3 regions of the Actinophytocola sediminis genome follow, and region 2 is predicted to be linked to each of the others. Evidence: riboswitches for the same ligand, from Rfam matches in the RefSeq annotation. Region 2 holds a riboswitch; each other region holds the start of a gene.
The links. Region 2 has a riboswitch for cobalamin ahead of ACYVIP_RS11615 (ribonucleoside-diphosphate reductase subunit alpha). Riboswitches for the same ligand answer to the same signal wherever they lie in the genome.

Region 1 (8,404 bases), on a different contig from region 2:
GCACCGGCTGACACCAGCCGGGCAGCCAGACACTGACCGCGGCCACCACCTGCCACGCGGGGCGCGAACCCCGCCAGGAGGAACCGCATGCCCAGTGTCACGCCCACTGTCGCGTTGCTGTCCACGTCCGACACCGACCTGCTGTCCGCGCGGGCGTCGGCCGCCGACTACCGCTGGGCCAACCCCGCCCGGCTCGACCTCGCCGACCTGGCCTCGGTCGTCGACGGCGCCCAGGTGGTCGTCGTGCGGCTGCTCGGCACCCCCGAGTCCTGGCGCGACGGCTTCGCCATCCTGCGGGACAGCGCCGTGCCGCTGGTGGTGCTCGGCGGCGAGCAGACCCCGGACGCGGAGCTGATGCGCCTGTCCACGGTGCCGGCCGGCATCGCGGCCGACGCGCACCGCTACCTCGCCGAGGGTGGGCCGGCCAACCTGGCCCAGCTGCACGCCTTCCTCTCCGACACCGTGCTGCTCACCGGCGAGGGCTTCGAGCCGCCGGTCACCGTGCCGGCGTGGGGCTTCGCCGACCGCGCGATCCCCGCCGGCGAACTGCCCCGGATCGGCATCCTCTACTACCGGGCACACGAGACCAGCGGGAACACCGACTTCGCGCACGCGCTCGCCGACGCGGTCGACGCCACCGGCGATGCGGTCGGCGTGCCGGTGTTCTCCGTGTCGCTGCGCTCGGCGCCCGACGAGCTGTACACCGCGCTCGGCACCCTGGACGCGCTGGTGGTCACTGTGCTCGCCGCCGGCGGCAGCACCCCGGCCGGGGTGAGCGCGGGTGGGGACGACGAGGCCTGGGACGTGGCGCGGATCCGCGCGCTGGACATCCCGATCCTGCAGGGCCTGTGCCTGACCTCCAGCCGGGCCGAGTGGCTGGCCGCCGACGAGGGCGTCACCCCGCTGGACTCCGCGAGCCAGATCGCGATCCCCGAGTTCGACGGCCGGATCATCACCGCGCCGTTCTCGTTCAAGGAAACCGACATCGACGGCCTGCCGCGCTATGTCGCCGATCCCGAGCGCTGTGCCCGCGTGGCCGGCATCGCGGTCGCGCACGCCCGGCTGCGGCACACCCCGGTGGGGCAGCGGCGGATCGCGCTGATGCTCTCGGCCTACCCGACCAAGCACAGCCGGGTCGGCAACGCGGTCGGCCTGGACACTCCAGTGTCGACCGTGCGGCTGCTGCGCCGAATGCGGGCCGCCGGGTACGACATCGGCGACCTGCCGGCCATCGACCTCGCCGACGACACCGAGGCGGGCAACGCGCTCATCCACGCGCTGATCGCGGCCGGCGGACAGGACGAGGAATGGCTCACCCAGGGCCAGCTCACCGACGCGCACGTGCGCATCCCGGCGGGGGACTACACGCGCTGGTTCGCCGCGCTGGACCCCGCCCTGCGGGAGTCGGTCACCGAGGCCTGGGGACCGGCGCCGGGCGCGCTGTTCGTCAACGACGCCAACGAGATCGTGCTCGCCACCATCCGGTCGGGCAACATCGTGCTGCTGATCCAGCCGCCGCGCGGGTTCGGCGAGAACCCGGTCGCGATCTACCACGACCCGGACCTGGCGCCATCACACCACTACCTGGCCGCCTACCGCTGGCTGGAGCATGGTTTCGGCGCGCACGCCGTCGTGCACCTCGGCAAGCACGGCTCGATGGAATGGTTGCCCGGCAAGAACGCCGCGCTGTCCGCCGCCTGTGCCAGCGACGCGGCCATCGGCAACCTGCCGCTGGTGTATCCGTTCCTGGTCAACGATCCCGGCGAGGGCGCGCAGGCCAAACGCCGCGCGCACGCCACGATCGTCGACCACCTGGTGCCGCCGATGGCCAGGGCGGAGAGCTACGGCGACATCGCCCGGCTGGAGCAACTCCTCGACGAGCACGCGAACATCGCGGCGATGGACCCGGCCAAGCTGCCCGCGATCCGCGCCGAGATCTGGACCCTCATGCAGGCCGCGCACATGCACCGCGACCTCGGCCTGGACGACCGCCCGGACGACACCGAGTTCGACGACTTCATCCTGCACGTCGACGGCTGGCTGTGTGAGGTCAAGGACGCCCAGATCCGCGACGGGCTGCACATCCTCGGCCAGGCACCCGCCGGGGCCGCGCGGGTGGACCTGGTGCTCGCGATCCTGCGCGCCCAACAGATCTGGGGCGGCGAGACCGCCGCGGTGCCGGGCCTGCGCACCGCGCTCGGCCTCAAGGAGGGCGCCGAGCAGACCGGTGCCGTGGACACCGTCGAGGCCAAGGCCCGCGCGCTCGTCGAGGCGATGGAGGCGGCGGGCTGGGACCCGGCCGCGGCGACCGGACTGCACGAGGACCCCGAGGTCGTCCGGGTGCTGGCGTTCGCCGCCACCGAGGTGGTGCCCCGGCTGAACCGCACCACCGACGAGCTCGACGCGGTGCTGCACGCGCTCGACGGCGGGTACGTCCCGGCCGGCCCGTCCGGCTCGCCCCTGCGCGGTCTGGTCAACGTGCTGCCGACCGGCCGCAACTTCTACACCGTCGACCCCCGCTCGGTGCCCTCCCGGCTCGCCTACGAGACCGGTGTCGCGATGGCCGACTCGCTGCTGGCCCGCTACCTGGACGAGACCGGCGAGTACCCCAAGTCGGTCGGCCTGTCGGTGTGGGGCACCTCGGCCATGCGCACCTCCGGCGACGACATCGCCGAAGTCCTTGCCCTGCTTGGTGTCCGGCCGGTCTGGGACGAGGCCTCCCGGCGGGTGCGGGAGCTGGCGGTGCTGCCATTGGCCGAGTTGGGCCGACCGCGGATCGACGTGACCGTGCGGGTCTCCGGCTTCTTCCGCGACGCCTTCCCGCACGTGGTCGGCATGCTCGACGACGCGGTCCGGCTGGTCGCCGCGCTGGACGAACCGGCCGAGCAGAACTTCGTCCGCGCCCACGTGCACGCCGACCTCGCCGAGCACGGCGACGAACGCCGGGCCACCGCGCGGATCTTCGGCTCGGCCCCCGGCTCCTACGGCGCCGGCATCCTGCAGGCCGTCGAGTCCGGCACCTGGCGCGACGACGCCGACCTGGCCGAGGTCTACACCGCCTGGGGCGGCTTCGCCTACGGCCGGGGGCTCGACGGCCGGCCGGCGGCCGAGGACATGCGCGCGAACTACCGCCGCATCCAGGTCGCCGCGAAGAACATCGACACCCGCGAGCACGACATCGCCGACTCCGACGACTACTTCCAGTACCACGGCGGCATGATCGCCACGGTCCGGGCGTTGACCGGCGCCGACCCGAAGGCCTACGTCGGCGACTCCACGTCCCCCGACGCGGTGCGCACCCGCACGCTGCAGGAGGAGACCAACCGCGTCTTCCGCTCCCGGGTGGTGAACCCGCGCTGGATCGGCGCGATGCAACGGCACGGCTACAAGGGCGCCTTCGAGCTGGCCGCGACCGTGGACTACCTGTTCGGCTTCGACGCGACCACCGGTGTCGTGCACGACTGGATGTACGAGCGGCTGGCCCGCGAGTACGTCCTGGACCAGACCAACCAGGAGTTCATGCGCCAGGCCAACCCGTGGGCGCTGCGCGGCATCGTGGAGCGACTGCACGAGGCGGCCGACCGCGGGCTGTGGGCCGAGCCCGACCCGGAGGTGCTGGCCCAGCTGCAGGCGGTCTACCTGTCGGTCGAGGGAGACCTCGAGGACGGCGCGTGAGCCGACGGGTGGTGCTCATCGGCGTCGGCCCCGGCGGTCCCGACCAGCTCACCGTCGAGGCGGTCCTGGCGATGAACGAGGTCGACTTCTTCGTGGTGACCGAGAAACAGCGCCCGGACGGCGACCCGCTGGCCGCCGCCAGAACAGCGCTGCTTGGCCGCCACGTGCGCGGCGACCCGACGATCGTGGTCGTCGAGGACGCCGAGCGGGACCGCACGGCGGCGGACTACGCACACGCGGTCGCCGACTGGCACGCGGCCCGCGCCGCCCGCTACGCCGCCGCGCTGGCCGACCACGACGGCGACGCGGGCTTCCTCGTCTGGGGCGACCCGGCCCTCTACGACTCGACGATCCGCGTGCTGGCCCGCGTCGCCGACACCGTCGGCGCCCGGCTGGAGGTCGTGCCGGGCGTGTCGAGCCTGTCCGCGCTCGCCGCCCGCCACCGCATCGTGCCGCACGGCATCGGCGAACCGCTGCACATCACCACCGGCCGCCGTCTTGTCGAGGCGATCCGGCAGCGACAGCCCAACATCGCGGTCCTGCTCAGCCGCTCGTTGGAGGAACTACGCGCCGTCGACCCGGCCGGCTGGCACATCTGGTGGGGCGCCAATCTCGGCACCCCGAGCGAACGACTCGCCGCCGGCCAACTCGCCGATGTCCTGCCCGCGATAACAACCGCCCGCACCGCCGCGAAACACGAGGCCGGCTGGCTACTGGACATCTATCTGCTCCGGCACGAGAAGTGACTGCACCGGTTCCATAATATGAAACAATTGACCATCCTGTGGCAGGTGGATAGCGTGTTCGACGCGCGGCAGAAAACGGGAAGTCTGGTGTGAATCCAGCGCGGTCCTCGCCACTGTGACCGGATAGCGAACCTCATGACGCCACTGGGACATGTCCTGGGAAGGCGAGGAAAGCCGACATCCGGAAGTCAGGAGACCGTCTGCGGCGCGCACGTAGCCGATCCACGAGCGATGGAGCCGCACAATGTCGACCAACGACCTGACCGAACGCCTCAATGCCGGCCCGGTGATCTGCGCCGAGGGATTTCTTTTCGAGCTGGAGAGACGGGGTTATCTCACCGCCGGGGAGTTCGTGCCCGAGGTGGCGCTGGAACACCCCGACGCGCTGCGCGCCCTGCATGTCGACTTCCAACGAGCCGGCTCCGATGTGGTGGAGGCATTCACCTACAACGGGCATCGGGAGAAGATGCGGGTCATCGGCAAGGAGGATCTGCTCGAGCCGCTGAACCGCGCGGCACTGGGGATCGCCCGCGAGGTCGCCGACGCGCGACCCGGGGACCTGATGGCGGGCAACATCTCCAACACGAACGTGTGGGACCCGGCGGACACCGGCCGGCAGGCCGAGGTGCGTGCCATGTTCGAGGAGATGGTTGGCTGGGCCGTTGACGGCGGCGCCGACCTGATCATCGGCGAGACGTTCTACTACGCGGGCGAGGCGTTGGCGGCGCTGGAGGTGGCGGCGTCGACCGGCCTGCCGGTGGTGCTCACCATCGCGCCGATGGCACTGAACGAACTGGCCGACGGCGTCGGGATCGTGGAGACCTGCCAGCGACTCGAGCAGGCAGGCGCGGACGTCGTCGGCATGAACTGCTTCCGCGGGCCGGACACGATGTTGCCGTGGCTCAAGGAGATCCGGGCGGCGGTGTCCTGTCACGTCGGTGCCTTGCCCGTGCCGTACCGGACCACCGTCGAGGAGCCGACGTTCTTCAACCTGACCGACGACCGGGCACGCGTCCCCTCCCCGCACGGTCGCACGTTCCCCACCGCGCTCGATCCGCTGTCCGCCAACAGGTACGAGCTGGGCGCCTTCGCGACCGAGGCGCACGACCTGGACGTCAACTACCTCGGCGTGTGTTGCGGCGCGTCCCCGATGCTGGTCCGTCAGGTGGCGGAGGCGGTCGGCCGCACGACCGAGGCGAGCCGGTTCTCGGAGCGGATGAGCAACCACTTCATGTACGGCGACGACGAGCGGCTGCCGGACCACATCGTGGCTCTCGGCGATCGCGCGTGACCTTCCGGTAGTCACCGGCGGGGAGCCACACTGGGCTGGTCGACTGTTCTGGGAGGAGAATCATGCGGTTCAGTTTCGTGCTGTTGCCTGATTACCCGCTCGACGACACGATCGAGTCCATCAAGCTCGCCGACGAACTCGGGTTCTACGCCTGCTATGCGGCGGACGAGACCTGGCACAAGGATCTCTGGCTGTTGTTCGCCGCGGCGGCGGACAAGACGACCAACATCCGGTTCGGTCCGAGCGTGTCCGCGGTGACGTTGCGGGAGCCGTCGTTGATCGCCCAGGCGACCGCCACCCTCGACGAGCTCACCGGGGGCCGCGCCGAATGTGTGCTCGGGTCGGGGAACTTCGGGCTGCTCGCGCAGTACGGCATCGACTGGGCGCGGACGAAACCGTTGTCCCGCCTCAAGGAGGCGCACACCGTGGTGCGCACCCTGCTCGACGAGGGGGCGATCAGCCACGATGGCGAGTTCTACCGCTATGACGGGCTGTTCACCTTCGCCCGGCCGGTCCAGCGGCACGTTCCGGTCAAGCTGGGCGCGATGCGCGGCCCGAAGTCGTTCCAGGCGGCGGGGGAGCTGACCGACGGCGTGCACCATGCGCTGAGCTACACCAGGCGCGCCTACGAGTACATGGTGGAGAACGTGCGGATCGGCGCCGAGCGCGCCGGCCGCGACGTGTCGTCGTTGGACCTCGGCGCGTGGGTCGTGTTCGCCACGGGCGAGGACTCGCGGGCGGCCAAGGACGCCGCCAGGGCGATGGTCGGCCTGTACGCGTCGTCGATGCCGGCCGAGCAGTTGGCGCGCAACGACGTGGATCCCGCGTCGCTGACCGAGATCATCGCCGCGGTGGGGGAGGGCCGGGTGGACCGTGCGTTCGAGCTCACCCCGCCGGAGCTGGCCGACAAGCTGTCCGTGGCCGGCACCCCGGAGGAGTGCCTGGCCAAGATCAGGACGGAGATCGCCTCGACCGGGGTCAACCACCTGGTCCTCGCCATCACCGACGCCGCGCTGGTCAAGGCGTTCGCCGGCATCGACCTGCCCGGCGTGGCCACCATGCGCGAGCAGTTGCGGCTGGTGCACGACAGGATCATGTGGTGACCTGGTCAGCCGCGGTCGGCGCGGACGATCTCCTCGGCGGTCGGCGCCTCGTCGGCATCGGTCAACCACTGCAGCGCGACGCCGACCAGCAGTGAGTAGTAGTGCGCGCCAACGGCGTGCACCTCCGCCGGGTCCGCGTCCTGGCCGAGGCCACCGAAGGCGTGCGCCAGGGCGACCCGCGCGGTGCGCTGCGCCGAGGCGTTCATCTCGCGGATCTTGTCGTTGTGCTGGAGGACCGCGACCGTCTCGAAGTTGACGAACCACAGCTCGCGGTTCTTCTGGATCGACTCGATGATGCGCTGCCACCTGGCGACCCGCGCCGCCTGTTCCCGCGCTCCCTCGGCGTCCTCGAGCGCGGCGAACAGGTGGCGGCCCCACTCCTCGTTCAGGTCGTAGATCGCCTGCGTGAGCAGCTGGTCCTTCGAGCCGAAGTGGTAGTTGATCGACGCCTGGTTGGCGCCGGACGCCGCGACCAGCTCGCGCACGGTCGTCCGCGCGTAGCCGTTGTGCAGCAGACACTCCCGTGCGGCGGTGAGCAGGTTCTCCCGATGACCCATGACGGGTACCGTATCATGTAAACGTTCGTTTCAAACGAACATACATATCGAGGGGAGTCCTGTCATGAACACCAAGCCAGTCCTGCGGATCCGTGGGCTGACCTGCCAGTACCCGAGCGATGCCGGCCCGGTGCACGCCCTGCGCGGCATCGACCTCGACGTGGGCCGGGGGTCCTTCGTCGCGATCATGGGGCCGTCCGGCTCCGGCAAGACGACCCTGCTGCACTGCGCGGCGGGGCTACAGCGCCCGACCTCGGGGCTGGTCGAGCTGGACGACCGCGACCTCACCCAGGCCGGCCCGGTCGAGCTCGCGCGGCTGCGCCGCCGCCGGGTCGGGTTCGTGTTCCAGTCGTTCAACCTGCTGCCCGCGCTCACCGCGGGAGAGAACGTCGAGCTGCCACTGCGGCTGGACGGGCGGCGCACCGACCCTCGGCGCACCTCGGCCCTGCTGCGGAACGTCGGTCTCGGCCAGCGCGCCGGACACCGGCCGGACCAGCTCTCCGGCGGGCAGCAGCAGCGCGTCGCCGTGGCGCGGGCGCTGATCACCGACCCCGACGTCGTCTTCGCCGACGAGCCGACCGGCGCGCTGGACATCCGCAGCGCCCGCGAGGTGCTCACGCTGCTGCGCGGCCTGGCCAACGGCGGCCAGACGATCATCATGGTCACCCACGACCCGGTCGCCGCGTCCTACTCCGACCAGGTGCTGTTCCTGGCCGACGGGCGCATCGTCGACCGGCTGGCACGGCCGTCGGCGGGCGCGGTGGCCGCCAGGATGGCGACGCTGGTCGAGTCCGCCGAGCAGGCGGCCAACGACGCGGTGGTGGGCTGACCCATGCTGACCCTCGTCCTGCGCTCGTTCGTCCACCACCGCTCGGCCGCACTGGCGACCGCCCTGGTCTCGTTCGTCGGCCTGCTGCTGGTGACCGCGATGGCCGCGCTGCTCGGCACCGGGCTGGCCCCGACGACCACGGCGGCCGACGCGCCGTTCCTCACCCAGTTCCCGCTGATCATGGGTGGTTGGGTGGTGGCGAT
Region 2 (10,147 bases):
GGCCGGATCGTGCACCAGGGCATGACCGTGTACGGGCACAAGGGCGTCACCGACCAGCATTCCTACCTGCAACAGCTGTGCGACGGCCGGGACGACTCCTTCGTCACCCTCATCGGCACCCACCATGGCGAGACCGAGCGGGCACTGGAGCTGGCCGACCACCTGGTGTGTGGGCTGTTCGGCACGCACGCCGCGCTGGTGGCCCGCGGCCGCCCGGTCGCCGTGCTCATGCTGCCCGACTACCGGGAGCGGGCGGTCGGCGCGCTGCTCGCCCTCTACGAACGCGCGGTCGGGCTGTACGCGGAGCTCATCGACGTCAACGCCTACCACCAGCCGGCCGTCGACAAGTACGCCGCCATGCCGATTCTGGCTCTGCAGCGGGAGATCATCAGTCAGCTGCGGACGTGTGCCGAGCCGTCCACGGCACGGTCGCTCGCCGCGTCGATCGGCCGGCCGGACCAGGCCGACCTGGTGCACCGGTTGCTGGAGCATCTCGCGTTCGCCCGCCCGGACCTCGTCAGCGCCCCGTTCGGCGGCTCGCCGGAGGACACCGGCTATCTCGCGGTGGGGGAACGCACGCATGCCTGAGGACACCGCCGTCACCCCGTCTTCGTCCATTGTGGACGCGGTGCCGGATACCGGCCGTGCAGGTCCACAAAGTACTCAGTGGGAAAACCCCATGCTGTCGGGTAGAACTGGTGGTGGTACACGATGACGAGTGAGCTGACCGAAGAGCACGGCGTGACCAGGGTGGCCGTCGAGGCCACGGCACGACCGAGGACCGACTCCCGGCTGACCGGTCCGGCGGCGAACCTGGTGCGGCGCCTGGGAAGTGCGCGCATCTGGCACGTCAGCAGCACGGCAACCGGCGGCGGGGTCGCCGAGCTGCTCTGGTCCTCGATCGCCCACCAGCAGACCCTCGGACTGCCCGCCGGCTGGCTGATCGCGGACGCGGAACCGGAGTTCTTCCAACTCACCAAACGAATCCACCACGGCCTGCACGGCCGGGCGACCACCCCGTTCACCCCGGCCGACGACCAGTTCTACCGCGACGTGACCACGAGGTCGGCCGCGCAGCTGGCCGAGCACATCCGTCCTGGCGACGTCGTGCTGTTACACGACCCGCAGACCGCGGGCATCGCGGCGCACCTGATCGACGCCGGCGTGCGGGTCGGCTGGCGCTGCCACATCGGCACCAGGTCGACCAACGCGCAGGCGGAGGCGACCTGGGACTTCCTGCGGCCGCACCTGGGCGCAGTGCCCCGGCACGTGTTCACCGTCGCCGACTTCGCGCCGCACTACCTACGCCAGGAACGGATCTCGGTGATCGCCCCGTCGATCGACCCGGACACGGTGAAGAACCAGGAGCTGTCCGCCCGGCGGATCGACGAACTGCTCGCGGGCATCGGCCTGTTCGGGCCGGCCACCAGGTCGGGGGTGGGCACGACCATCCAGGACCAGCCGCTGCCGGCGGGCGTTCCGTTGGTCACCCAGGTCTCCCGGTGGGATCCGTTGAAGGACATGACCGGGGTGCTGCGCGCCTTCGCCGACTTCGTGCCGTCGCCGGCACAGCTGTTGCTCGTCGGGCCGGACCCGGCCGACATTCCCGACGACCCGGAAGGCGCCGAGGTGTTCGCCGAGGTGTCCGCGTTGCGCGCGCGGCTGCCCGCGCCGCTGCGCGCGCGGGTACATCTGGTGGTGTTGTCCCTGGCGGACACCGCGGACAACGCGTTGGTGGTCAACGCGATCCAACGCCGGTCGACCGTGGTGGTGCAGAAAAGCCTCCAGGAAGGTTTCGGGCTCACCGCCACCGAGGCGATGTGGAAGGCCAGGCCCATTGTCGCGTCGGCGGTGGGCGGGCTGCTCGCCCAGTTCACCGATCGCGTGGACGCGCTGCTGGTGAATCCGCTCGACCTGGCGGGTTTCGGCGCCGCGGTGAACGAGTTGCTCGCCAATCCGCGCTATGCCGCCGATCTCGGTGCGGCCGCCCACCGGACCTGTGCGGACAGATTTGTCGTCACCCGCGAGCTGGGAGATTATCTGGACTTCTACGGCACCCTAATCTGATATCGACAACGGCACCTGCTCACGCGGTGACAATCACGCGGTGACCATCGGGTCCGGTGCCGCCGCCCGCGCGAACGTGCGGTGTGCGAGCACGGCCAGGCCGACGGCGACCGCGAGCAGGCCCGCCGTCGGCAGGTACTCGGCGGGGGCCGCGTCGTCGACGGACGCGGTGAGCCGGAAATAGAGCATGATCCCGTCGATGCCGGCGGAGATGCCGGTCGCCAGGCCGGCGAACACGAGCGGGGTCGTGCCGCCGGGGGCCAGGGTGGCGCCGAGTGAGGTGAGCACCGGCACCGCCGCGACGGCCGTGGCGACCAGCAGCACCGGCGTGAGAATCTCGGCGGTACCGGCGGTGGCGGTCAGCCGCAGCAGCACCAGCGCGACCACGACCCCGCCAAGAACCGCGATGCCGGTCACCGTGCCGGCCCGTGCCCTGGCGACGGCCACTCCCGCGGCCAGCGCCGTCGCGGCCAGGATCGCCGATCCCCCGGTGGCCAGTTCGCCCGGCTCCATCGCCACCGCCGAGACGAGGGTGAACATCGTGCCGAGCAACAACCCGGCGACCGCGCCGGCGAGCAGGACCTGCCGGCCGGCGACCACGCCGGCGATCACCGCGGCGAGCACGCTGACCCCGAGCATGACCGAGCCGACGACCAGCGCGTGCTGGGCGAGCTGCTGGTTGAGCTCGGCGGCGGTCGGGACGGCGGCGTCGCCGACCACGATCCGCGGGCCAACGCCCGCGCTCGGGCTCTCCCACAGGTGGTACACCAGCGGCGAGGCGGCCGCGACGGCGCAGGCGATGGTCACCGGCCAGCCCGGGCGGGGCTCCGGCTGGTCGGCAACGGGTGCGGTCCGCGCCGCGACGACCGTCGCCACCACGACGACCAGTCCGACCGCCGGCACGGCGAGGTGGTTGCCGAAGGCGAGGTGGATCCCGACGGTGCCCGCGGACATGAACGCGACCAGCGTGGCGCCGAACCCGATCGCGCCCAGGGTCCTTCGCCCGGCCTGCCAGGTGGCTGTCGCCGCCCCCAACGCGCCGACCAGCAGCAACGGCACGGCGACCGCGCCGAGGACGATGTGGGCCGAGCCCGTCGGGGCGCCGAGGTCCTCCGGTAAGAACAGCAGCACCGCGGTCGGCGTGGTGCACAGCGAGCCGACGATCAGGAGCACCCGCCACGACCGTCCCGGCCACAGCTGCCAGGCGATCAGCGCGAGCGCCAGCGTGCCGACGGGGGCGTAGGTGGCGAGCGGAGTGTCCTGGTCACCGAAGCCGACGACGGGGACGTAGAAGGTGTTGATCCGCGCGGTGACCAGGGCGCCGATGCCAAGAACCACATATTTCACGTGCACCGCCATCCCCCGCCGACTCCGATCGGGTGATCCTACTCATAACGGAATTCCGGATCAGAACAAACTGGTCCAGTAGCTCCAGAATTCGGCCAGGACGAGCGCGGCGATGATCACGAACCAGGCCGCGAGTACCGCGGAGTGGTATCGCCACAGCGATTCTCCGGCACGCCGGGTGTTTTCGGCGGCACGCAGCGTGTCCAGGGTCGTGTACCAGAAGATCGGGATGGTCACGACCCACACCACCATGCAGTACGGGCACAGGGCGTGGATGTCGTACAGGCTCGCGATGATCAGCCAGTGCACGAACAGCACGCCGAATGCCGTGCCGACCTGCATGCCGAGCCGGAACCAGAGCGGCGGCACGAACCCGGCCAGCCGGACCACCCCGACGGTGACCACGACGGCGAACGCGGCGATTCCCAACAGGGGGTTGGGAAAGCCGAACGCCTCGGCCTGTGCGGAGTCCATCACCGAGCCGCAGGAGATGATCGGGTTGAGCGAGCAGGTCGGCACGTGGTCCGGGTCCCGCAGCACGGCGAGCCGCTCCAGGAGCAGCGCCGTGGCCCCGGCGAGGCCGATCGCGCCACCGATGACGTAGAGCCAGGCCACCCCTTTCGACGCGCCGACGGTCACCCGAGCGCCTCGTCGATCGTGTCCCGCAGCTCCCGGTCGACGTCGCTGAACTTCTCGCCGGTCGGCGCGAACCGCTGGCCGTTGACGAAGATCGTCGGCGTGCTGTCGACGCCGACCCGCTGGCCGGCGGCCACGTCGGCGTCGATGCGCGCGGCCACCGCCGGCGCGGCGATGTCGGTGTGGAACCGGTCGAGATCGAGGCCGATCTCGGTGGCGTAGCGGTCGAACAGGGTGGCCGCCCGGTCCTCGTCGTCGCTGAGCCGCTCCCCGCTGTCGTCGACCGCCCACTGTTGGTAGTTGTCGTACAACGCGTGGTACATCTCGAGGAACTTGTCCTGGTTGGCCGCGGCCTCGGCGGCGCGGGCGGCCGGCTGGGCCAGCGGGTGGGAGTCCAGCGGGAAGTTGCGGGTGACGAAGGTGATCCGGCCCGCGTAGTCGGTCTCCACCCCGCTGGTCACGTTGCGGTAGTACGCGGCGCAGGCCGGGCACTGGTAGTCGAGGAACTCCACGACGGTGACCTTGTTGCCTGGCGCGGTGGTCAGCGTGTCGCTGTCCGCGCTCGCGCGCAGCTCCCGCGGAATCTCGCCCTGGGTGGTGGTGTTGTCACCGCCGGTGTCGTTACCGGTGTTGCCGTCGGTGTTGTCGCTGTCGGACCTGTTGAACAGCAGGATGCCGCCGATGACGAGCACGGCGATCACCACGATCGCGACCGTGGTGATCACGTTCGCCGATGGCCTCCTGGACTTGCGTGTCATGCCTTGGTGCGCCCTTCGCCGGGTTTTCCCCATGATCTGCCAGAAGGTCGTACCGAGCCGTGACGCGGTTCCCGGGTGTCGGCGAGACCACCCGAAGGTGGTCCCGCCGTGGCAGGCCTAGAAGTCCTCGTCGAAGTTGACGGTGCCGGTGACCGCGACCTGGTAGGCCGACACCCGGCGTTCGAAGAAGTTCGACAGTTCCTGGACGTCCTGTAGTTCCATGAACGCGAACGGGTTCTTCGACCCGTACTCCGGTTCCAGGCCCAGCGCGGCCAGCCGCCGGTCGGCGACATGCTCGAGGTACGCGCGCATGTCGGCGATGGTGAGCCCGGCGACACCGCCGGTGAGCAGGTCCCCGGCGAACTGGACCTCGGCGTCGACGGCCTCGCGCAGCATCTGGCGCACCCGCGCGTGCAGGTCGTCGTCGAACAGGTCCGGTTCCTCGCGGCGCACGGTGTCGACCACGTCGAACGCGAAGGTCATGTGCATGGACTCGTCGCGGAACACCCAGTTGGTGCCCGACGCCAGGCCGTTGAGCAGACCCCGGGAGCGCAGGAAGTAGACGTAGGCGAAGGCGCCGTAGAAGAACAGGCCCTCGATGCACGCCGCGAAGCAGATCAGGTTGAGCAGGAACGCCCGCCGGTCGTCCTTGGTCTCCAGCCGGTTCAGGTGCTCGATCGAGTCGATCCACTTGAAACAGAACTCGGCCTTGGCCCGGATGGAGGGAATGTTGTCCACCGCGGCGAAGGCGGCCACCCGTTCCTGCTCGTCGGGCAGGTAGGTGTCGAGCAGCGTCAGGTAGAACTGGACGTGCACGGCCTCCTCGAACAGTTGCCTGGACAGGTACAGCCGCGCCTCCGGCGCGTTGACGTGTTCGTACAGGTTCAGCACCAGGTTGTTGGCGACGATGGTGTCGCCGGTGGCGAAGAACGCGACCAGCCGGTTGACCAGATGCCGTTCGGCGGCGGTGAGCTTGTTCAGGTCGGCGAGGTCGGAGTGCAGGTCGACCTCCTCGACCGTCCAGGTGTTCCTGATCGCGTCCCGGAAGCGTTCGTAGAACAGCGGGTAGCGCATCGGGCGCAGGGTCAGGTCCATGCCGGGGTCGAGCAGGGCCTGGCTGGTGTTCTCGGCGGTGGTCACTGGCATGCCTCACAGGTTTCTGGGTTCTCGATCGAGCAGGCGGCGGCGGTGGTGACAGTCGCCTGCTGGATGCGGGTCGCCGGCCGCGACCTCAGGTAGTAGGTGGTCTTCAGCCCGGACTTCCAGGCGTGGCGGTACATTGAGGACAGTTTGCCGATCGTCGGCGAGGCCACGAACAGGTTCAGCGACTGGCTCTGGTCGACGTAGGGGCCTCTGGCGGCGGCGAGGTCGATCAGCGCGCGCTGGGGCAGCTCCCACGCGGTGCGGAACAGTTCCCTTGACTCGGCGGGCAGCGCGCTCAGGCCCTGCACCGAGCCGTCCGCACGCTTGATCCGGTCCCGGGTGTCCTCGGTCCACAGCCCGTGTTTCCTCAGCTCCGCCACCAGATAGGAGTTGATCTGAAGGAACTCGCCGGACAGCGTCTCCCGTTTGAACACATTGGACACCTGCGGCTCGATGCACTCGAAGCAGCCGGCGATCGACGCGATGGTGGCCGTCGGCGCGATGGCGATCAGCAACGAGTTCCGCAGCCCGGTTTCGGCGATCCGGTCCCGCAGCGCCGCCCAGCGTTCGGTCTGGGTCGGGACGACGCCCCACAGGTCGGGTTGCAGACTGCCCTGCTCGGCCCGGGTCTGCTCGTAGGCGGGGTGCGGTCCCTCGGCGGCGGCCAGCTCGGCGGAGGTCTCCAGCGCGGTCAGGTAGATGTCCTCGGCCAGCCGGGTGGACAGCTCCTTGGCCTCGGGCGAGTCGAAGGCCAGGCGCAGCCGGAAGAACACGTCCTGCAGGCCCATCACGCCCAGCCCGACGGGCCGCCAGCGCGGGTTGCCCCGGGCGGCCTGCTCGGTGGGGTAGTAGTTGATGTCGATGACCCGGTCGAGGAAGGTGACCGCGGTGAACACGGTCTCCCGCAGCCGGTCCCAGTCGATCTCCGTGCCGGTCAGGTGCGCGCCGAGGTTGATCGAGCCGAGGTTGCACACCGCGGTCTCCTCGTCGGCGGTGACCTCGAGGATCTCGGTGCACAGGTTGGAAAGGTGGATGACGTTGCCGGCGTCGGCGGTCTGGTTGGACGTGCGGTTCGCGGTGTCCTTGAACGTCATCCAGCCGTTGCCGGTCTGGGCGAGCGTGCGCATCATCTTCGCGTACAGGTCCCGCGCCTTCACCGTGCGCACCGCGCGGCCGGCCCGCTCGGCGGCCCGGTAGGTCTCGTCGAAGGCCGGACCCCACAGGTCGGGCAGCTCCGGCAGTTCGTCCGGGTCGAACAGTGACCAGTCGGCGTCGGCCTCCACCCGGCGCATGAACTCGTCGGGGATCCAGTTGGCGATGTTGAGGTTGTGCGTGCGGCGCGCGTCCTCGCCGGTGTTGTCCCGCAGTTCCAGGAACTCCTCGATGTCCGGGTGCCAGGTCTCGAGGTACACGCAGGCCGCGCCCTTGCGCCGCCCGCCCTGGTTGACCGCGGCGACCGAGGCGTCCAGCGTGCGCAGCCAGGGCACGATGCCGTTGGAATGCCCGTTGGTGCCCCGGATCAGCACGCCCCGCGAGCGCACCCTGGACCACTGCACGCCGATGCCGCCGGCGAACTTCGACAGTCGCGCGATCTGCCCGTAACGCTCGTAGATCGACTCCAGCTCGTCGCGCGGCGAGTCCAGCAGATAGCAGGATGACAGCTGGGTGTGGCTGGTGCCGGAGTTGAACAGCGTCGGTGAGCTGGGCAGATACGCCAGTGAGGACATCAGCCGGTAGAACCGGATCGCCTCGGCCGGCGTGTCCGACAGTCCACATGCGACACGTAGCAGCCAGTACTGCGGGCGCTCGATGACCGCGCGGCTGTTGGGGTGGCGCAACAGATAGCGGTCGTGGACCGTGCGCAGCCCGAAGTACTCGAACCGCAGATCGCCGTCGTGGTCGACCGCGTCGTCCAGCTTGCGCGCGTGGGTGGTGACGAAGCTCGCCGTCTGGTCGCCGATCAGCCCGTGCTCGTGGCCGAGCGCGATGGCCTGGCTGAACGAGTGGATGCCGTTGCCGCGGACCTCCTTGTCGACGAAGGTCGCCAGCAGGCGCGCCGCGAGCCGGGAGTAGGCGGGCTCCTCGGCCACCAGCTCGGCCGCGGTCTGGATCGAGAGGCGGTCCAGCTCGACGGTGGTCGCGCCGTCGTACAGGCCGCTGACGGTCTTCGTCGCGACCCGCATTGGGTCCACATTGGACAGACCGGTGGCGCAGCGCTCGACGGCGCGCACGATCTTGGTGAGGTCGACGTGCTCGACCTCGCCGCCGCGTTTGCGTACCCGCATCGTCGGCCGTTCGGTGTCGTCGGCTTCCCGCATGCCGACCTGGCTTGTCGTCACAGCTCTCTCCTCGTGAGCTCGATCCGACCGGTTCCAGTCCGAAGTGGACACGCGAGGACCCATGGCGGTGCCCGTGAACGGCACCGCCGATGTCCGCACGCCCTCCCTCGGGGCCTGGAGACCGCGCCCACCCGCGGCGCGGGCAGGCGAGCTGGCAGGTCTTCGGACTCGCGGGCAGCCGAACCCGGGCGCGTCGACGCGCCAGGAGTCGGTGGTCTACTGGCCGTCGCTTCCCGGACTCGCGTCCAGTGCTTCGTGACGGCGGTCGTTCCCGTTCACCGCTGCGGGGCAGTCCCGGACTCGCACCGGGTTCCCTCTTGCGACGGACGCCCCATGGCGTGGACGTCCGAACCAGCTCGCTGAGCACAATACATGGAGTCCGCGACTCTTCCGGCACCCATATGTTGTGTCGGCGTGTCGGTCACGTGCCGACGACGGTGATCGCCCGTGCGCTGGCGTCGAGGTCGTGCCAGGTGTTCGCCGACCACTCCGAGATCGCGCCGTCGGTGCCCAGCCGGTACACCCGGTCGGCGCCGACCGCGACGTCAGCCGCGCCGTCGCCGATGCGCCGCCAGTCGTTCGGGCTGTCCCGGTAGACGCGCACCCCGCCGTCGTCGTCCATCGCGACCAGACCGGCGCCGCCCACCCGGATCGTCTTCGCGGCGCCGCCGATCCGGCGCCACCGCCCGTCGACCTGGTCCCATTCCTGCACTTCCGTGCGGCCCGCGGTCAGCCGGTACAGCGTCTCCCCGCCGACGACCAGGGTGTCCCGCGGATCCAGGGTGTCGGTGACCCAGGTCCAGTTCTCGGGAGTGCCCTCGTAGCGGAACAGGTCCGTGCCGCTCGGGCTGGAGGCGAAGATGCCGGCCGGGCCCGCGTACAGGTGCCTGGCCTGTCCGCCGACCAGCAGCCAGGACTTGTCCTGCGGCACCCACGCCCAGACCGCGGCCCGGTCCGGCGCGAGCCGGAGCAACTGGTCCTGCCCGACCACCAGCTCCGCCGGGCGTTCACCGGTATAGGACCAGTTGCCCGGCGAGTGGTACTGCGCGATGTGCCCGACACCGGGCGAGATGGCCCACAGCCCGGCGCCGCCGCCGTGCACCGACGCGGCGTGGGCGCCGATCGTCGTCCACCGCCGCGTCGCCGGGTCCCAGGACCGCACCGCGTCACCGGTCGGCGTCAGCGCCACCAACTGGGTCGCGATGTGCGGGACGGGGGCGGGGGTCGTTGGCCGCGGACCGTTCCCCGGGGTCGCCACCAGCAATGTCGCCGCCACGGCCACCGCGGCCGCGGCCGCGTGCGACAGCCACAGCCTCGACCGGCGGGTGGGCGCCGGTTCGGCCTCCGGTGGGAGTTCGGGCACCGCGACGGGGTCGGCCGCCGGCTGCGCCGCGGCCGCCTGCTCGTGCAGCGTGCGCGCCCGCGTCAGCCGTAGCTCGCGGCCGGCCTGGTCGCGGGTGCGGTCGCGCACCACCTGCTCCAGCAGATGCAGCGGGATCAGCTGTGCGCCGGAGCGGTACATGCTCCACGCCGTGCGCCCGCCCATGTAGCGCACCGCGAGTTGGCGCACCGTGTGGTCCTTGGTGAGGTCCCGGAGGAACACCGCGAGCTCGTTGGCCTGCCTCGACGTGCCCCTGAGATCGCCCTGGGGGCGGCCAGGGCTTCTCGCCGACTGGTTCACCAGCGCTCTGTCGTTCACGGACAAACTCCTTGGCCCGGCCCTGCTTCGCGGATTCGACGCCGGCCGCCGAGGACGGGTTCCGGTTGTCCGCGGACAACTGGTTGTCCGTCCGCGCAGCCGTACTGAGCTGGGATTTCGCCTGATCTCCGTGGACCGGCGGTGTTCGCAGGACCCAC
Region 3 (10,147 bases), on a different contig from region 2:
GATGTCGGTGGTCCAGCCGAGGGCGGTGAGCGCGGCGGCCGAGTCCGGTCGGGGGTCGGGGTCGAACAGGGCCAGTAGGTCGATGCCGATCTGGGCCCTGGCGGTGGTGTAGACCGGGTTGTCGCGCATCGTGGGGGGTTCGGGGATCAGTTTGATCTCGTAGGCCAGGGTGCTGCCGGGCGCCGAGAGGTGAGCCACGGTCTGGATCAGGCGGCGTTCCGCGTCGCTGGGCAGGTACATCAGCAGGCCCTCCGCCAGCCAGGTCGTCGGCACGTCCGGTCGGAAGCCGGGCAGCAGTCCCGCCCAGTCCTCGCGGAGGTCGGCCGCGATCGCGTGGCGGTCGACGCGGGGGCGGGCGCCGAGACCGTCCAGCACCTTCTGCTTGAACGTCAGCACGTTCGGCCGGTCGAGTTCGTGGACGACGGAGTCGGCCGGCCAGTCGAGGCGGAACGCCCTGGTGTCCAGGCCGGCGCCCAGCAGCACGACCTGACGGTCGCCCGCGGCGAGTATCACGTCGTCGAGCACTCTGGTGCGCAGACCGAAGTAGCGGCCCAGCCTTTCCCACAACGGGTTCCGCGCGCCATCGGGGACCTCTTGGGGGCGTAACGGCCAACTCGCGCATGCCGATGCGGCGCGCACGAAGTGTTCCGCGTACTCATCCTGTGCCAGCGAGTCCGGGCGGTGGGTCTCGATCGCGCGCGCGGCGGCGACCATGAGTGCCGTCAGGCCGACATCGTCGCCGAGCACGACTCGTCCTCCGACGGGTGCGGTCATCCCGCGCTCGGCACCAGCAGGTCGCCGGTGATGTCGGCCGCGTCCGGTTGATAGAACTCCCGGATACCGGACTCCCAGGTCGATGCCGCGACCTGGTCGTCGCCGTTCGGCTCGTAGGCGTCGAAGAGGGCGTCGATGTTCGTCCGCGCGAACCCGATGGCGATCATGAGCGCGGTGAAGACCGGACGCTCGACAAGGCCGTTGCCGTCCGGGTCGCCCAGGTGGGCGAGTGCCTGCGCGAACTCGGCTATCGTGGATTCGAAACGCGCCGGCGACAGCACGATCGCCTGGTATTCCTCGCGGTTGATCCGCCCGTTGCGGTCCTTGTCGAGTTCCTCGGCCAAGGTGGCCCAGTAGCGACGAAACGCGGCGACGATCGCCTCCTTGGCCGCGTCGTCGGACCGCGGCGCGGCCTTGACGACCCGATCCGCCATGAGCTCGAAGTCGTTCGCCTCGATCTCGCCGCTGCCGTTGGCGTCGAACAACGTGAAGATAAGTCCGACCCGATCGACTGCCTCGATGCTCATAGATCATCACCCTTTCTCGTCACCCACAACCGGTCCACTTCAGTGGCCGGCGTCACTATGTCAGAATGCGAGGGCGGTGCGGTCGAGCTGGCTAGTTACTACCAAAAAGAGTGAATTGTCATTATGGCTACAATTACTCCGAGTGTGCCTGTGGGAGATCAGCGATGACAGTTCTCGTGCTCGGTGGTACGTCGGAGGCCAGGGCGCTCGCCGAGTTGCTTGCCGGTGCCGGCGTGGACTTCGTGTCGTCGTTGGCCGGGCGGGTGGCGCGCCCACGGTTGCCGGTCGGACCGGTGCGGATCGGTGGTTTCGGTGGGGTCGCCGGGTTGTCGACCTATCTGGCCGAGCACGCGGTCACCGCGGTGGTCGACGCGACGCATCCGTTCGCGGCGGGCATGACCGCCAACGCGGTCGCCGCGTGTGCCGAGTCCGGGGTGCCGCTGGTCCGGCTGGAACGTCCGGGATGGACGGACGCTCCCGGCGCGGACAGGTGGCACTGGGTCAATGGACACCGGGAGGCGGCGGAAACAGTGGCGCTACTGGGAAAGCGACCGTTCCTGACCGTCGGCCGACAGGAGCTCGCGGCGTTCGCCGACCCGTTGGCCGACCATGCCGCGCTGGTGCGTGTGGTGGACGTGCCGGAGCTCGCACTGCCCGAGCCGTGGACCCTGGTGACCAGTCGTGGACCCTACGACCTCGCGGGGGAGCGCGCGCTGATGGCCGGGCACCGCGCGGATTCCTTGGTGACCAAGGACTCCGGCGGCGCCTACACCTGGCCCAAGCTCCAGGTTGCCGACGAGCTGGGTCTGGCCGTGGTCGTCGTGCGCCGCCGGGAGAGTCCCGGCGGCGTGCCGACGGTCAGCGATCCCGCCGACGCGGCCGACTGGGTGCTGGCTCGCGGCTGACCACTGTGGTCAGAGGCTGGCCGCGAGGTCCCGCCGCTCGGCCGCCAGCACCTCCCGTTCGTACAGCCTGCCGATGAGCGCGGTGAGCACCACGCCGATGACTGTCCACAGTGTCGTGAGTGTGACGAGCGACGCGCGTCGGAACTCCCACAATGTGTGGCCGGGGAACTCGCCGATCTCGTTGACCGTCGGCAACAGGTACCCGACCCCGACCACGACCACCAGGTACGCGACCACGGCCAGCGTGACCGCCTCGACGATCCGCAGCCGCTCGCTCAGGTAACGGCCGAGCGCGACCGCGAGCGCGGCGGCGACCACCGAGATGAGCAGATAGAGGAAGTAGTGGCCGGTGCGCGAGCCGAGGGTGTCCTCGTTGCCGACCGCGGGCGGAGCGGCCGGATACTTCAGGAACGGCACCAGCGCCACCGACACGAACCCGACCAGCGCGGCCAGCGCGGTCGACTGTGTCGGCGTCAGCCTGCGGATCCGGCCGACCATGGCGGCGGCCACCAGCGCGACCAGACCACCGAGGGCGACCCCGACCGCGAGGGTCGCGGTGCCAAGGCCGAACGTCTTCTGCGTGGTCCTGGTGACCTCGGTGCCTTCCTCCTCGCCGTGGGTGTGCGCGGGTTGTTCCTCGGCGCCCGCCTCCTCGATCGCGATCGCCGCGTCGATGGAGGGTTCGCCGAAGACGTTGGCGACCAGGAACGTGATCAGGCCGGCGACGAGTCCGGCGAGGAGACCACGGATGAGAAAGTTGCGTGCGGTCATGGGTGCTCGGTTCCGCTCAGTGGCAGGGGAAGCCGAGCAGGTGCCGGCCGTCGTGGACCCACTCGTGGATCGCGTTGCCGGCGAAGACGTTGACCGCGCCCTGGTCGGCGCTGACGAAGAACAGCGCGATCAAGGCGAGCACACCGAACAGGACCGCCCACGGGGCGATCTGGCCGAGTGGAATCGTGGGGATCCGGACTTCCGGCGTGACGGGAACTGACTGGCTCATGTGGTGCCTCCTCAGGGATATGTGCGTCCCGTGTGCTGGGCAATCCCTGGGCTCGGGTCTGACTCCACCCGCCATGGCCGTCGGTCGACGGCCGAACTGGTGTCACAGTAGCGCGACTGTGCCGGAATCCCACCGGCTTCCTTGTCCAGGGTCGACTCACGTTACCACTGGTCAACGTGGCGGCAGTACCTCCAGTTGGCGCGTGGGGTCAGCCGAACGCGTGCACGGCGGCGGCGAACCGCTCGGCCAGGCCCGGATGGCCCGCCCAGTGCACGTGGAGGTAGGACGCGGTGACCGTGGCGGAGCCGAACCCGTGTGGACTGCCCTCGATGAACAGCGCGGGGTCGACCCCGGCGTCCCGAGTGACCGCCGTGCGGTGGAACTCGTGGCCACGCAAGGGAGTTCCGGCCGCGCCGGCGAGCCCGTCGGCGGCCACCACCGCGTCGCGGTAGCCGAGGGTGAGTCGTGGGGTCATCGCGGCGTCGGCCGCCAGTGCGCCGACCATCGGCCTGCCGTCGAGGGTGCGGCACAGGTAGAGCAGCCCGGCGCACTCCGCCACGGTCGGCATGCCCGATCCGATCGCGTCGCGCAGTTCCTTGCGCAGCCTCGTGTTGCCGGACAGCTCGCCGACGTGGACCTCGGGGAACCCGCCGCCGAGATAGAGGCCGCTGGTGCCGGCGGGCAGCCGGTCGTCGGTGAGCGGGTCGAACGTGGTGACCGCGCAGCCCGCCGCGCGCAACAGTTCCTCGGTCTCGGCGTACCGGAACGTGAAGGCGCGCCCGCCCGCCATGGCCACCAGCGGTCGTCGATCGCCGACCGGGGTGACCTCGGCGGCCGGGTCCCACGGTGCCGCCGGCACGTTCGGTGCGGCGCGCGCGAGTGTGAGCAGTCCGTCGAGGTCGAGGTTGGCCTCGGTCCGGTCGGCGAGCAGGTCCAGCGCGGCGACCGCGTCCGGCCGCTCGGCCGCCGGCACCAGTCCCAGGTGGCGGGACGGCACGACGACGCCGTCATCCCGGTGCAGCACCCCGAGGACGGGCAGCCCGGTGCCGGCCAACGCGTCGAGCACCTCGGCGGCGTGCCGGGGCGAGCCCGCCTTGTTCAGCACCACGCCGACGATGCGCACCGCCGGGTCGAAGGTCCGCATGCCGTGCACCACGGCCGCGATCGACCTGGCCGCGTGGGACACGTCCACCACGAGCACGATCGGACTCGCGGTGACCTCGGCGACGTGTGCGGTGGAGGCGAAGCCGCCGGTGCCGAGCCTGCCGTCGTACAGGCCCATCACGCCCTCGATCACCGCCACGTCCGCGCCGGCCGCGCCGTGGGACAGCAGCGGTGCGAGCCGGTGCTCGCCGACCAGGAACGGGTCGAGGTTGCGGCCGGGGCGGCCGGTGGCCAACTCGTGGTAGCCGGGGTCGATGTAGTCGGGGCCGACCTTGTGTCCACTGACGACGTGCCCGCGCCGGCGCAACGCCGCCATGATGCCGGTCGCGACCGTGGTCTTGCCGTGCCCGGAAGCCGGTGCGGCCACGACGATCCTGGGCAGTGGCCGGCTCACCACTCGATGCCCCGCTGGCCCTTCTGTCCGGTCTGGAAGGGATGTTTGACCACGGTCATCTCGGTGACCAGGTCGGCGAGCTCGACCAGCTGTGGGTCGGCCCGCCGGCCGGTGAGCACCACGTGCTGGTGGCCGGACCTGGCCGCCAGGGTGTCCACCACGTCGGCCAGGTCGACCCAGCCCCACTGGATGGGGTAGGTGAACTCGTCGAGGACATACAGGTCGTGACGTTCCTCGCCGAGGCGGCGTTTGACCTCGGCCCAGCCCTCGGCCGCCGCCGCGGCGTGGTCCTCCTCGCTGCCCTCCTTGCGTGACCAGGACCAGCCGGCGCCCATCTTGTGCCACTCGACCGGGCCGCCCTCGCCGGTCTCGGTGTGCAGGACGGCGAGCCGCTCCAGCACGGTCTGCTCGCCGATGCGCCACTTCGCCGACTTGACGAACTGGAACACGCCGATGTCCCAGCCCTGGTTCCAGCCGCGCAACGCCAACCCGTAGGCGGCGGTGGACTTTCCCTTGCCGTCACCGGTGTGCACGATCAGCAGCGGGCGGTTGCGGCGTTGCCTGGTGGTCAGCCCGTCCTCGGGGACGACGGGCGGCTGTCCCTGTGCCATCAGGCGGCCCGCGCGGCGGTGGTCAGCGCGGCGGCGTTGACCTCACCGACCGGCACGTGCACGGCGCCGAGCAGCTCGGCCAGCCTGCGTGCCAGGCCCATCCGGAACCGGCCGGTCTCGCAGTCCACGACCACCGACGAGAGCCCGGTACGGCCGAGCGCCGCCGCGGCCCGGTGGGCGCGGCCGAGCGCGTCCGGCCCGTGGGTGGCGCGGCCGTCGGTGACCAGCACGAGCAGCGGGCGGCGGCGCGGGTCGCGGATCGCCTCGACCCGGACCACCTCGGCGACCCGGGTGAGCGCCTCGGCCAGCGGGGTGCGCCCGCCGGCGGCCAGCTCCCGCAGCCGGGTGACCGCCACCTCGACCGACCCGGTCGGCGGCAGCACGAGCTCGGCGCCGCCGCCGCGGAAGGTGACCAGGCCGACCTTGTCCCGGCGCTGGTAGGCGTCGGTGAGCAAGGACAGGATGGCGGTCTTGACCTCGCGCATCCGGCGGCTGGCCGCCATCGAGCCGGACGCGTCGACGCAGAACAGCACCTGGTTGGACTCGCGCCCCTCCTTGATCGGCACGCGCAGGTCCTCGGCGGCCAGCAGCAGCCGGCCGGTGCGCCGGCCGCGCCGGTGTTGGTGGCGGGCCGCCGCGCGCAGGGTCTCCAGCAGGTGCAGGGTGCCGGTGGGGCCGGCGGGGCGTTGCGCGCCGACCCGGCCGCCGGTGTCGGTACGGGCGGTGGACCGCCGGCCGGCCTCGTCGCCGCCGACACCGGGGACGGTGAACAGCCGGGCCCGGTAGGGCTCGCCGACCGGGGCGGTGGTCGACGGCGCGGACTGCCCGTTGCCGGCCGGGCCATCGGCATCGGTCGGTGGCGGGATGTCCCGGTCGCCAGGATCGTCGCCGCCGGCCGGCGGGTCGGGTTCCGGCTCGGGCGCTGGTTCGTCGAGCAGCTGGTCGAGCTGGTCCTCGTCGAGTCCTGGCGCGTCGAACGGGTTGCGCCGGCGCCGATGGGGCAGCGCGAGCCGGGCGGCGACCTTGAGGTCCTCGGCGGTGATCGTGGTGCGGCCGGCCAGCGCGGCGTGCGCGGCGGCGGTTCTGGCCATGACGATGTCCGCGCGCATCCCGTCGACCTCGAACGCGGCGCAGACCTCGGCGATGCGCAGCAGGGTCGCCTCGGTCAGCTCGACGGTCGGCAGCAGCGCGCGGGCGGCCACGATCCGTTCCCGGGTCAGGGTTTCCTCGGCCGCGAACCCGGCGACGAAGCCGTCGGGGTCCGCGTCGTACCGCAGGCGCGAGCGCACCACCCTGGCGCGTACTCGGGGATCGCGGGAGGCGGCCACCTCGACGGTGAGGCCGAAGCGGTCCAACAGCTGCGGCCGCAGCTCGCCCTCCTCGGGGTTCATCGTGCCGATCAGCACGAACCGCGCGGCGTGCGCGACCGAGACGCCGTCGCGCTCGATGCTGACCCGGCCGGTGGCCGCCGCGTCAAGCAGCACGTCGACCAGGTGGTCGTGCAGCAGGTTGACCTCGTCCACGTACAGGATGCCGCGGTGCGCGCGGGCCAGCAGGCCCGGTTCGTACTCGGCGACGCCCTCGGCCAGCGCGCGCTGCAGGTGCAGCGAGCCGAGCACCCGGTCCTCGGTCGCGCCGACGGGCAGCTCGACCAGCCGCACCGGCCGGGTCTCCACCCTGGCGTCGGCTGGGAACGGACCGTCGGGCGACAGCGGCGTCGGGTCAAGCGGATCGGTGGCGAACCGGTCGTCGGCGATCACGTCGACCGGCGGCAGGACCGCGGCCAGCGCGCGGACGGCGGTGGTCTTCGCGGTGCCCTTCTCGCCGCGCACGAGCACCCCACCGACCTCGGGGGCGACCGCGGCGAGCAGGAGGGCGAGGACGAGGTCGTCGGCGCCGACGACGGCCGACAAGGGGTACTGCTGTGGCATTCGGGGCTCCCGCGCTCAGTGCCAACCGGTGGACGGGCGCGGGATCACGCCCGTCGGCAGGCGCCGAGGCCGGTCTTCGGACTTCCCGGATCGACGTCCGGGTCACCGCAGCGGGCCCTGTGCCGGATTCTCACCGGCTTCCCGATTCTCCCGGCCGCGCGGTCAGCGCGGCGCGGGCACCTCGGGCCTGGTGATCGCAGCATAACTCCTGGGTCACCACCAACGGGCCTGACGTACTGTGACCTGCCGTGATGGTGCACGTGGTTGGCATCGGCGCGGACGGCTGGCGGGCGCTGGCGGAGCCGGCAAGGGAGTTGGTGCGGGCGGCCGGGGTGGTGCTCGGCGCGCCGCGCCAGCTCGGGCTGCTGCCCGACATCGCCGGTCAGCGGCGCGTGGCGTGGCCCTCGCCGCTGCGCGAGCGGCTGCCCGGACTGCTCGCCGAGTTGACCGGGGACGGGCCGGTGGTGGCGCTCGCGTCGGGTGACCCGTTGGTCGCGGGCATCGGGACGACGCTGCTGAACCTGCTCGGCCTGGAGTCGGTGGTCGTGGTGCCGGCGGTGTCCTCGGTGGCGCTCGCCCGCGCCCGGCTCGGCTGGCCGGCCGAGACGGTCGAGGTCGTCCGTGAGCCGGGCACGGTGGTGCGCCACCTCGCGCCGGGGCGACGGATTCTCGTGCTGTCCCAGGACAAGCACACCCCCGCGCTGGTCGCGCGGGCGCTGACCGAGCGCGGTTTCGGGGCGAGCGGGCTGACCGTGCTGGCCGACCTCGGCGGGGACGACGAGTCGGTGCGCCAGGTCGACGCGGCCGACTGGACCGGGGACGCGCCCGCGCTGCACGTGCTGGCGATCGAGTGCGTCGGTGGGCCGGCACATGGGCTGCTCGCGGGCCTGCCGGACGACGCGTTCGAGCACGACGGTCAGCTCACCAAGCGGGACCTGCGGGCGGTCGCGTTGGCCAGGCTCGCGCCCCAGCCGGGACAGCTGCTGTGGGACGTCGGTGCCGGCGCGGGGTCGGTCGCGATCGAATGGCTGCGCGCGCACGCCACCTGCCGGGCCGTGGCGGTGGAACGGGACGCCGTGCGCGCCGAACGGATCGCGCGCAACGCCGGCCGGCTCGGGGTGCCGGGCCTCGCGGTGGTCACCGGTGCGGCGCCGGATGCGCTGGCCGGACTGTCCACTCCGGACGCGGTGTTCGTCGGCGGCGGCGCGACGATCCCGGGTGTGCTGGACGCCTGTTGGTCGGCGCTGCCGCCGGGCGGGCGGCTGGTCGTGCACGGGGTCACGGTGGAGACCGAGGCGGTGCTCGCTCGCGCGTACGGCGAGCGCGGCGGGGAGCTGACCCGGATCGCGGTCGAGCACGCCGCACCCCTCGGCGGACTCACCGGCTGGACACCAGCCCGTACGGTGACCCAGTGGACGGCGACCAAACCATGACCCTGGTGCGTTTCGTCGGCGCCGGGCCGGGAGCCGCGGATCTGTTGACGCTGCGGGCGGTGGAGTTGTTGCGGGCGGCCGATGTCTGCCTCTACCCGGGCACCTACCTCGACCGCGCGGTGCTCGGGCACTGCCGCGCCGACGCCCGGCTGGTCGACACCCAGCACCTCGATCTCGACCAGATCGTGGCCGACCTGGTCACCTCCCAGCGGGCGGGACTGCGCGTGGTGCGCCTGTGCTCCGGCGACCCGTCGGTGTACTCGGCGCTCTACGAGCAGACCCGGCGGCTCGACGCGGCCGGCGTGCCGTGGGACGTGACCCCGGGCGTGCCGGCCTACGCCGCCGCGGCGGCGCGGATCGGACACGAGCTGACCGTGCCGGCGGTGGCCCAGTCGGTCGTGCTCACCAGGACCCGCGCCAGGTCGACCGCGATGCCCTCGGGCGAGACCCTGGCCGCGTTCGCCGCCACCGGCGCGACCATGGTGCTGCACCTGGCGATCACCCGCACCCGGATCCTGGCCGAGGAACTGGTGGCCCACTACGGGCCGGACTGCCCGGCCGTGGTGGTCGCCAACGTCTCCCAGCCGGCCGAGCTGGTACTGCGCGGCACCCTCGCCGACATCGCCGACCAGGTCGAGGCCGCCGCGCTCCGGCAGGCCGCGGTGATCATGGTCGGCCCCGCGCTCGGCACCGGCGTGGCGGGCGCCGAGTCCTACCTCTACGACCCGGCGAGGGAACGTCAGTCCCGGACATAGCGCGGAGTCCACGCCCGGCCGGCCGCGCTGACCCGCGTGCTGCTCGCGCCGATGATCAGCAGACACCGCATGTCGACCGACTCCGGGTCCAGCTCGGCGAGCGTGGTCATCGTCAGCGACTCGCCCGCCCGGCCGACGTCCCGCGCGACCACGACCACGGTGCCCGGATCGCGGTGGGCCAACAGGATCTCGCGCAGCTCACCGACCTGCGTCGGCCGCGCGCGGGAACGCGGGTTGTACACCGCCAGCACCAGGTCGGCCTCGGCCACCGCCCGGATGCGGCGTTCGATCACCGACCACGGCTTGAGCCGGTCGGACAGGCTCAGCACGGCGAAGTCCGCGCCGATCGGCGCCCCCGCCCGCGCCGCCGCGGCCTGCACCGCGCTGACCCCGGGCACGACGCGGACGTGCACCGCCGCGTAGGCCGGATCCTCGGCCGCCTCGAACACCGCCGACGCCATGCCGAACACCCCGGCGTCCCCACCGGACACCACGGCCACCCGCGCCCCACCAACGGCCAGGTCGAGCGCGAACCTGGCCCGGTCCAGCTCCACGGTGTTGCCCGAGGCGTGCCGACGCAGCCCCGCCCGCTGCGGCACCCGGTCGACATAGGGGGCGTAGCCGACGACGTGGTCCACCTCGGCGAGCACCGC

Region 1: it holds a riboswitch for cobalamin, as region 2 does, so the genes downstream of both, ACYVIP_RS26160 (homocysteine S-methyltransferase family protein) here and ACYVIP_RS11615 (ribonucleoside-diphosphate reductase subunit alpha) in region 2, are expected to answer to the same signal.
Region 3: it holds a riboswitch for cobalamin, as region 2 does, so the genes downstream of both, ACYVIP_RS26115 (VWA domain-containing protein) here and ACYVIP_RS11615 (ribonucleoside-diphosphate reductase subunit alpha) in region 2, are expected to answer to the same signal.

The regions. Positions count from the first base shown of each region.
Region 1 is NZ_BAAGXS010000043.1:96,452-104,855, forward strand. Features, by position in the region: gene cobN (cobaltochelatase subunit CobN) at 88-3,675, shown strand; gene cobF (precorrin-6A synthase (deacetylating)) at 3,672-4,421, shown strand; cobalamin riboswitch at 4,451-4,640, shown strand; gene ACYVIP_RS26160 (homocysteine S-methyltransferase family protein) at 4,666-5,712, shown strand; gene ACYVIP_RS26165 (LLM class flavin-dependent oxidoreductase) at 5,775-6,815, shown strand; gene ACYVIP_RS26170 (TetR/AcrR family transcriptional regulator) at 6,821-7,372, opposite strand; gene ACYVIP_RS26175 (ABC transporter ATP-binding protein) at 7,437-8,201, shown strand; partial or broken gene ACYVIP_RS26180 (FtsX-like permease family protein) at 8,205-8,404, shown strand, end outside.
Region 2 is NZ_BAAGXS010000018.1:271,017-281,163, forward strand. Features, by position in the region: gene ACYVIP_RS11585 (glucose-6-phosphate isomerase) at 1-588, shown strand, start outside; gene ACYVIP_RS11590 (glycosyltransferase) at 712-2,067, shown strand; gene ACYVIP_RS11595 (hypothetical protein) at 2,101-3,414, opposite strand; gene ACYVIP_RS11600 (vitamin K epoxide reductase family protein) at 3,475-4,053, opposite strand; gene ACYVIP_RS11605 (DsbA family protein) at 4,050-4,808, opposite strand; gene ACYVIP_RS11610 (ribonucleotide-diphosphate reductase subunit beta) at 4,926-5,954, opposite strand; gene ACYVIP_RS11615 (ribonucleoside-diphosphate reductase subunit alpha) at 5,945-8,290, opposite strand; cobalamin riboswitch at 8,427-8,661, opposite strand; gene ACYVIP_RS11620 (hypothetical protein) at 8,712-9,989, opposite strand.
Region 3 is NZ_BAAGXS010000043.1:83,222-93,368, forward strand. Features, by position in the region: gene ACYVIP_RS26080 (SAM-dependent methyltransferase) at 1-774, opposite strand, end outside; gene ACYVIP_RS26085 (EF-hand domain-containing protein) at 771-1,301, opposite strand; gene ACYVIP_RS26090 (cobalt-precorrin-6A reductase) at 1,466-2,206, shown strand; gene ACYVIP_RS26095 (CbtA family protein) at 2,216-2,977, opposite strand; gene ACYVIP_RS26100 (CbtB domain-containing protein) at 2,994-3,206, opposite strand; gene ACYVIP_RS26105 (cobyrinate a,c-diamide synthase) at 3,415-4,764, opposite strand; gene cobO (cob(I)yrinic acid a,c-diamide adenosyltransferase) at 4,761-5,375, opposite strand; gene ACYVIP_RS26115 (VWA domain-containing protein) at 5,375-7,306, opposite strand; cobalamin riboswitch at 7,357-7,505, opposite strand; gene cbiE (precorrin-6y C5,15-methyltransferase (decarboxylating) subunit CbiE) at 7,558-8,739, shown strand; gene ACYVIP_RS26125 (cobalt-precorrin-4/precorrin-4 C(11)-methyltransferase) at 8,736-9,494, shown strand; gene ACYVIP_RS26130 (precorrin-2 C(20)-methyltransferase) at 9,479-10,147, opposite strand, start outside.